2 regions of the Terrisporobacter glycolicus ATCC 14880 genome follow, and region 1 is predicted to be linked to the other one. Evidence: riboswitches for the same ligand, from Rfam matches in the RefSeq annotation. Region 1 holds a riboswitch; the other holds the start of a gene.
What was found. A riboswitch is a leader RNA that binds a small molecule or an ion and turns the genes downstream of it on or off. The one in region 1 is predicted to bind thiamine pyrophosphate.

Region 1 (4,205 bases):
AAATTTTTTTCATAATGTCCCCCAAATTTATATGGTAACTTCCTATTATATATGTTTAAGTATAACATTTTTAGATTTTATGACAAATATGAAATTCCTAGTAATAAAAAAGAGCTACCCAAATCATAAGGTAACTCTATTTACAATTTAGCACAAAACAATTACCAAATAGCCACATGACCATCACATCTTTTTTCTGTGGCGCAAACATAAGACCCAGCTTCAATATTTTTTAATATAATCTGTCCCTTACCCATATTTGTGAAGTCTTCCATAACTTTAATATGATGACCTTTTTCCATAAGTCCTTGTACAATTGCTTCATTCATATCACTTTCAACTTCAATGTCTTTGTTTTTAATCCATTGCCAACGAGGCGCATCTAATGCTTCTTGAGGATTCATATTAAAATCAATCAAATTAGTAAGAACTTGCAACTGTCCTTGAGGTTGCATAAATGCACCCATTACACCAAATGCCCCTACAGCTTCATTATCCTTGCATAAAAATCCTGGTATAATTGTGTGGTATGGCTTTTTAAATGGTTTTACCACATTAACATGATTTTTATCTAAACTAAAGTTGTTTCCCCTATTATGAAGGGCTATTCCTGTACTTGGAACTACTAATCCTGATCCAAATTCTGTGTAATTGCTTTGTATGTATGACACCATATTTCCATCTTTGTCACCGCTACACAAATATACTGTTCCTGGTGAATAAGGATCTCCACATATAGGTTCAATAGCCTTATCTCCTATTAAGCTTCTTCTTTTCTTTGCATAATCTTCATTTAGTAATTCTTCAACCTTTACTTCCATTTCTTTTATATCTGTTACATAAGTTTTGCTATCAGCAAAGGCAAGTTTTAAACTTTCTATAATTTTATGGTAATTATCTACATGTTCTTTATCACTATGCAAATTAAGCCCCTTTAATATATTTAAAGCCATAAGCACTGTTATTCCATGACCATTTGGTGGTATTTCAAAAACCTCATATCCTTTGTACTCTGTGCTAATTGGCTCCATCCACTGAGGATAAAATTTCTCCAGATCACTTTTTCTAATAAATCCATTGTACTTTCTAGAGAACTCATCTATTTCATCTGCCAAACTTCCTCTATAGAAACTTTCACCGTTGCTTCTTCCTATTTCCTCAAGAGTTTCTGCCATGTCTTCACACCTGAAAATTTCTCCAGCCTTAGGAGCTCTTCCTAATTTACCAAAAGTTTCAAACCAGTACTTATACTCTTCCCCCTGTAAGTTTTCTTCGTATTCATCATAAACTTTCTGCCATAAATTTGATACAGTTTGTCCCACAGCATAGCCATTTCTAGCATATTCTATGGCACTTTTCAAACATTCTAATAAACTTAACTTTCCGTATTTTTCATTAAGTTCTCCCCATGCAGCAGGTATTCCAGGAACTGTCACAGCACCAAATCCATACTTAGGCATAGATTCCATCCCCTCATATTCTTCCAACTTCATTTTCTCCGGTGCAAATCCGCTGGAATTTAATCCATAAAGCTTCTTTTCTTCTTCTATCCATACTAATGCATAAGCATCCCCACCAATTCCACATCCTGTAGGCTCAACAACAGTAAGACAAGCTGCCGTAGCTATGGCTGCATCTACTGCATTGCCACCCTTTTTCAAAATTTCCAAACCAGCCTGAGCTGCAATTGGCGTTGATGTTGCCACTGCTCCATTTTTTCCATAAACTATATTTCTTATGGAATTATATTTATTATTAATTGAAGTTAAATTCATATTTTTCCCCCCCAGTTATAATATTAATTTACTACATATATATATTGTATATTATATAACAATGAACTATATGGTTTTATCCTTAAATTGACTGTTGACAATCTTTTTAAATAAACTATAATGAAGTTAAAAGTAAATATTTGCTAGGGGTGCCTTTATTGGCTGAGAGGTTTTGCCGACCCTTGTACCTGATCTGGATAATACCAGCGTAGGAAAGCTATATACTTTATTTCTCATAAAGAGTATCAGGGATTAAATTTGATTATATATGCTATGCCTACGGGTATAGCATTTTTTTATGTATTTATATATGTAATTATAAAAAGGAGGAATAATAATGGTTATAGCAGACGTGGCAGTAATGCCTCTTAGACCTTATACAGGTGAGGAGGAAATGTACAAAGTAGTAGATGCTTGCATCGAAAAAGTAAAGGAAAGTGGTCTTAAGTATGAAATCGGTGCCATGAGTACAACATTTGAAGGGGAATTTGATGAAGTTTTTGATTTAATAAAAGTAATGCACAAAATACCCTTTCAACTAGGATGTGAAAGAGTCATCACAGTTGCTAGGGTTGACGAGAAAGCTGGAGGCCTAACAATTGAGAACAAACTTAGAAATCACAGATAAGATTAAAAATTATATTTATCCACTTATAACGTTTGTAAGTATTTTATTATTATGGCAGTTTATTGTGGTAAGTAATGATATACCTCAATATATTATGCCTGCACCAAGCAAAATAATAAAAGTTTTTAGCACAGATTTTGCAAACTTGCAAATGCATGCTTTAGTTACTTTAAATGAATCTGTTTTAGGATTTATTTATTCCATATTATTGGCATTAGCAATAGGTACAATTATGGACTTTGTTCCATTTATAAAGAAATGTTTCTATCCTATAATGCTAGTATCTCAAATGATACCAACAATAACCATAGCTCCACTACTTATAATATGGTTTGGATTTGATTCATTACCAAAAATAATCATGGTAATGACTACTTGTTTCTTCCCCATATTAATAAATTTTGTGGATGGTATGGAAAATATAGATAAAGACTATATAAATTTATTCAAAACTATGGATGCCAGCAAACTAAATACATTTATTCATTTAAAACTTCCCATGTCTTTGGAAAGCTTATTTACAGGCTTAAAAATTTCAGCTACTTATGCCTTTGTTGCTGCAACAGTTGCTGAGTGGCTTGGTGGAAGTGTAGGGCTTGGTGTTTATATGGTAAGAGCAAAAAGTGCATATGCTTTGGACAAAGTATTTGCATCTACAATTTTAGTAATAATCTTTAGTTTAATATTTGTAATGGGTATAAATATTTTGAAGAAAATAATATTAAAACACAAGTACAAAGGAGAATAAAATGAAGTTTAAAAAAAGCATATCATTAATGACAGCTGCACTACTTACTATAGGTTTAGTGACAGGTTGCTCAAAGAAAAGTACTGAAAAAAAAGAAGGAAACTCAGATTTACAAAAGGTTACTGTAGTTCTTGACTGGACTCCAAATACTAACCATACAGGATTATATGTTGCTTTAGATAAAGGATATTACAAAGAACAAGGTTTAGATGTGGAAATAATTCAACCATCTGATGGTACTGCTACTACTATAGTTGCCACAGGAAAAGCTGATTTTGGTGTAAGTTATCAAGAAGATGTTACTTATGCAAAAACTAGTGAAGACCCACTTCCAATAAAATCTATAGCTACAATTATTCAACACAATACTTCTGGGTTTGCATCTCCAGCAAACAAAAAAATTAAAACTGTAAAAGATTTTGAAAACAAAACTTACGGTGGATGGGGATCAGAATCAGAAAAAGCTACTTTAAATGCAATTATGACTAACAACGGTGCTGATTTTAGCAAAATCAAAATAGTAGATATAGGAAAAGATGATTTCTTCACAGCTACTAAAGGTGACATAGATATAGCTAATATTTTCGAAGGTTGGACAGGTGTAGAGGCAAAGCTTCGTGGGGAAGATATAAACTTTGTAGCTACTAAGGATTTAGACAAAAGATTAGACTACTATACTCCTCTTTTAATAACTAGTGAAAAAATAATAAATGAAAATCCAGACCTTGCTAAGAAGTTTTTAGCTGCAACAAGCAAAGGATACCAAGATTGTGTTAAAAATCCTGAAGAAAGTGCAAAAATATTATTAAAACATGCTCCTGAAATAAACGAAGACTTAGCTATTGAAAGTCAAAAGTATTTAGCTGATAAATATATAGATGACGCTTCTAAATGGGGCGAAATGAAAGATAGTGTTTGGAATAATTACACTGATTTCATGAAAGAATATAAATTAATAAACAAGGATATGAAAGCAAGTGATGCATATACAAATGAATTCTTACCAAACTAATAAAAAAATTATTATTAGTAATTTATCAAAAAAATACAAAGA
Region 2 (4,205 bases), 1.6 Mb from region 1:
CTGGATGGACTATAAATAGCTCTCCACCTATTAAAGTTATTACTCCTGACACTAAACCACAAGTCATACCTATTGTTGGTCCATATAAAACACCAACTAATAGTATAGGTAAGGATGCAAGTAAATTAAATCCTCCACCTTGAGGATATTGAACAAATTGTATTTTTAATAAAACAAAGTGAACACCTGCAAACAAAGCTATTATCACCATTGTTTTTGTATTTAATTTAAAGTCCTTAAGTTTAGATATATAATATATTACAGGTATTAAACATAAACCTAATATAAATGTATTTATCATTACCTCATCTCCTTGTAAGCCATATCCCAAAATGCCATTTCATATAAGCTACCTTTTATAAAAATATCTTTTAGTTTTTCTCTTTTATTATCGTCTATATTTTTACAAAGTTCGTTTGCCAAATCTATATTTTCATTGGCACACATTCTATATTCTTCACAAGAATATGACTCTATCCATGCAGCGTAATAATTATTTTCTAAATTGTCCTTATATATTTCTTTCATTTCTTTAGCTATATAATAATAACTCCACGCACATGGAAGTACTGCTATTATTAAATCTTGAATATCTCCTGTTAATGCTATGCTTTTCATAAAATTAGTATAGTTTTCATTTTCCCATTTTATATTATGTCTTTGAAGTGTTTTAATATCTTCACCTAGCTCTTTTAAATAAGCTATATGTGTAGCACTTTCATCTTCCATAATTCCATTTACACTATCTTTAAAAAACTTCATATGCTTTACGTCATTGCTTTTTATAAATCCCATGGAATAAACTTTAGCATAGTCTAGAAGATATAAATAATCTTGAACTAAATAGTCTCTAAATTTTTCTTTGTCTAAAGTTCCTTCTCCCATTTCTACTATAAAAGGATGTTTTAAATATTCATCCCATATTTTCTTACTTTCATTAAATAAATAATCTGATAATAACATAGCGTCCCCCTTTCTGCTATAATGAAAATTTAAGTTGTGCTAACTCAATTTTTCCATATTTATTGCAAGTATCTTCATTCAAAATAAACATTTCATCAAATAGTCTTGTTTTAAAGCTTCCTATTGATGGATTTTCTCTATTAGCTAACTCTCCACAAAGAGACATTACTAAAGTTCCCATTACTGCAGCATCTATTTTCTCTTCTGCACATGGTAAAAAACTTCCTATTAAAGATGTACTCATACAACCTGTACCTGTTATAAATTTAAGTTTTGGTGTTCCATTACTTATTTTATAAATTTTATCTCCATCACTGATTACATCAGTCTTTCCTGAAGCAACAACAACGCACTCAAGTTTTTTAGCCACCTCTTTAACAATAAATGATGCATCACTTCCATCATCAAAAGAATCTACACCTTTCCCTTTAACATCTAATCCACCTATAAACTGAATTTCCGATATATTGCCTCTTATTACATCAAATTTAACTTCATTTAATAATTTATTAGTTAAATCGGTTCTTGCCTTTGTAGCAAATACTCCTACTGGATCTAATATAACTGGCTTATTGTACTTATTTGCAGTTTTTCCAGCTAATACATATAAATCTAGTAGTTCACTATTCATAGTTCCAATATTAATAACTACACTGCTAGAAACTTTAACTATGTCATCCACTTCTTCATAAGAAAAACTCATTAGTGGACTTGCCCCTATAGCTAGTGTTGTATTAGCACAATCTGTTATAGTAACATTATTTGTATAGTGTAATACAAGTGGATTTATTTCCTTAACTTTTTTTAATAATTTATACATAATATCCCCCTATGTTTAATCAAATTTATAAAAATGATGTACCGGTCCTACTCCTTGACCTATATCAAAGCTATGCTTTATGGCTTCTGTAATATATTCTTTACTAAGTTTTACTGATTCTTTGATGTCATATCCTAATGCTAAGTGAGATGTAATAGCAGAAGATATAGTACACCCAGTTCCATGAGTATTTTTCTTATTAATTCTTTCGCATTTATAAACCTCAAAAGTGTCTTCTCCCATTAATACATCTACACAATCTCCATCTAAATGACCACCTTTCATAAGCACAAATTTAGATCCTAGATCAAGAATTGCTTTACCTACTTTTTTCATATCTTCAACTGTATTTATTTTTATATTGCTTATTTCCTCAGCTTCAGGAATATTTGGTGTTACTATATATGCCTTAGGTATAAGATATTTAATTAAATTATCTTTAGCTTCTGGTTTAAGAAGTGAATATCCACTTTTAGAGATCATAACCGGATCCACAACTAAATATTTACAAGGATATTTTTCTAATGATTCAACTATATCTTTAATTATTTCTGGAGAAGATACCATCCCTACCTTTATTGCTTTTGGTTGTATATCTTCACATACAGCTTTTATTTGTTCCTTAATTATTTTTGAGCTAAGTTCTTCTACATAAAAAACCCCTTGTGTATTTTGAGCTGTAATAGCTGTAATTACACTCATTCCATAGGTTCCTATAGCTGAAAATGTTTTTAAGTCTGCTTGTATTCCTGCCCCTCCAGATGAGTCTGAGCCTGCAATTGTTAAAGTTGGTATTTTGTAATTTTTCATATCTTTACTCCCTCTATTTTCAATGTTATATAATTTCTGAGCATAAAAAAATGCTATACCCGTAGGCATAGCATAATATAAACAAATTTAAAACCCTTGTATGGTTATAAAATTCATGGTGCTTTCCTACGCTGGCATTATCCAGATCAGGTACAAGGGTTGGTATAAACCTCTCAGCCAATGGCGCCCCTAGCAATTTATTTACTTTCAACTTCATTATAATACTTTTATAAAAATTGTCAACTTTTATTTATTTTTCCTATTCTTATTGAAAATTTATCTTTAACTTCATCTATAAACAATTCCGGATTATTTATTATCCATATTTTTTTAGATTTGCTTAATTTTTTAATATAATATTCTAATTTCATAGCTTGGCTTTTATTATCAATTTCAAAAAATATCTCTAATTTATCAAAACCATTAGCTCTAGTGTATTTAGAATTAATACCTTGCTTATGTTCTTCCATACGCCTTATTATATCTGTAGTATAACCTGTATATAGAGTATTATTTTTGCATTTAATTATATATGTATAGCACATAAATCTCCCCCAGTATTTTTATACTTTTTATTATACCCTATAAGCACTGTAGAAAACAAAATTTTTAACTAAAAAAGAGTTATCAAAATTTGATAACTCTTAAATAAGTACTATTCAACTTTTATTGCATCTACTGGACAGCTTTCTTCTGCATCCTTAGCATCATCTTCTGAACCTGATGGAACAGTATCCACTATTACATGAGATAAACCATCATCACCCATTTCAAATACTTCTGGACATACAGATGGACAAACACCACATCCTATACATAAGTCTTTATCTACATATGCTTTCATTTCTTACCTCCAAATATAAATTTCAATATCGTATATATTATTATCAGTTTATAATAAAATAATACATTAGACTGTATGTATTTCTAGTATGTTTTGTCTAAAACATAATTAATTATTGGCATTATAGTTCGTTTATTACTTCTATCAATACACCTATATTTTTCTAATTTTATCATTTCAAAAGATTGATTTTTATTTATGCTCTTTTTGAATTTTGTTTTATCTATTCTTGTTAAATCATTAAAATCAATACAACCTTGCAAGAAAAAGAACTTCATTTGTTTTTTAATTTCTTCATCTTCAAAATTATGTTCAACTATATCTTCCCTACTTTGCATATTCATACTAACACAAAATAAAACTATATTTTTATTTTTCAAAATCTGATACTTTTCTTCTATATAGTCTGCCAAACATATTTTAGAATTATATATGGGGCTACCAAATATAATTGTTTTATATTTTAATAAATCCCATCTTCCAACGTCAGATATTTCGTACAAATCTGCATTTAGTTTTATGGCTAACCATCCAGCATATTTCATAGTACATCCATATTTAGTTTTATACACAATGGCTATTTTTTTATCATAAGGCACAATAATCCCTCCATATTTTTATATATTAAAAATATGGAGGGATTATGAATTCTTTAATGAATTATAAAAACATTTTTTCTCCTAAAATTGAAAATGACTGTAAAGCCAAATAGACTCTAATATCTAAAGAAGTATGATTATTTTTTATTATTTCTTTTGCTTCTTCCTT

Region 2: linked by a shared signal. The riboswitch ahead of thiD (bifunctional hydroxymethylpyrimidine kinase/phosphomethylpyrimidine kinase) and the one ahead of TEGL_RS16910 (MTH1187 family thiamine-binding protein) in region 1 are both predicted to bind thiamine pyrophosphate.

What each region holds. Positions count from the first base shown of each region.
Region 1 covers NZ_CP117523.1:3,458,667-3,462,871, forward strand. The annotation lists gene TEGL_RS16900 (sigma-54 interaction domain-containing protein) at 1-13, opposite strand, end outside; gene ggt (gamma-glutamyltransferase) at 162-1,775, opposite strand; TPP riboswitch at 1,911-2,007, shown strand; gene TEGL_RS16910 (MTH1187 family thiamine-binding protein) at 2,113-2,403, shown strand; gene TEGL_RS16915 (ABC transporter permease) at 2,375-3,151, shown strand; gene TEGL_RS16920 (ABC transporter substrate-binding protein) at 3,153-4,163, shown strand; gene TEGL_RS16925 (ABC transporter ATP-binding protein) at 4,144-4,205, shown strand, end outside.
Region 2 covers NZ_CP117523.1:1,862,551-1,866,755, reverse strand. The annotation lists gene thiT (energy-coupled thiamine transporter ThiT) at 1-301, opposite strand, end outside; gene tenA (thiaminase II) at 301-963, opposite strand; gene thiM (hydroxyethylthiazole kinase) at 980-1,783, opposite strand; gene thiD (bifunctional hydroxymethylpyrimidine kinase/phosphomethylpyrimidine kinase) at 1,799-2,593, opposite strand; TPP riboswitch at 2,700-2,794, opposite strand; gene TEGL_RS09270 (GIY-YIG nuclease family protein) at 2,833-3,138, opposite strand; gene TEGL_RS09265 (ferredoxin) at 3,249-3,437, opposite strand; gene TEGL_RS09260 (flavodoxin domain-containing protein) at 3,521-4,036, opposite strand; gene TEGL_RS09255 (NUDIX hydrolase) at 4,098-4,205, opposite strand, start outside.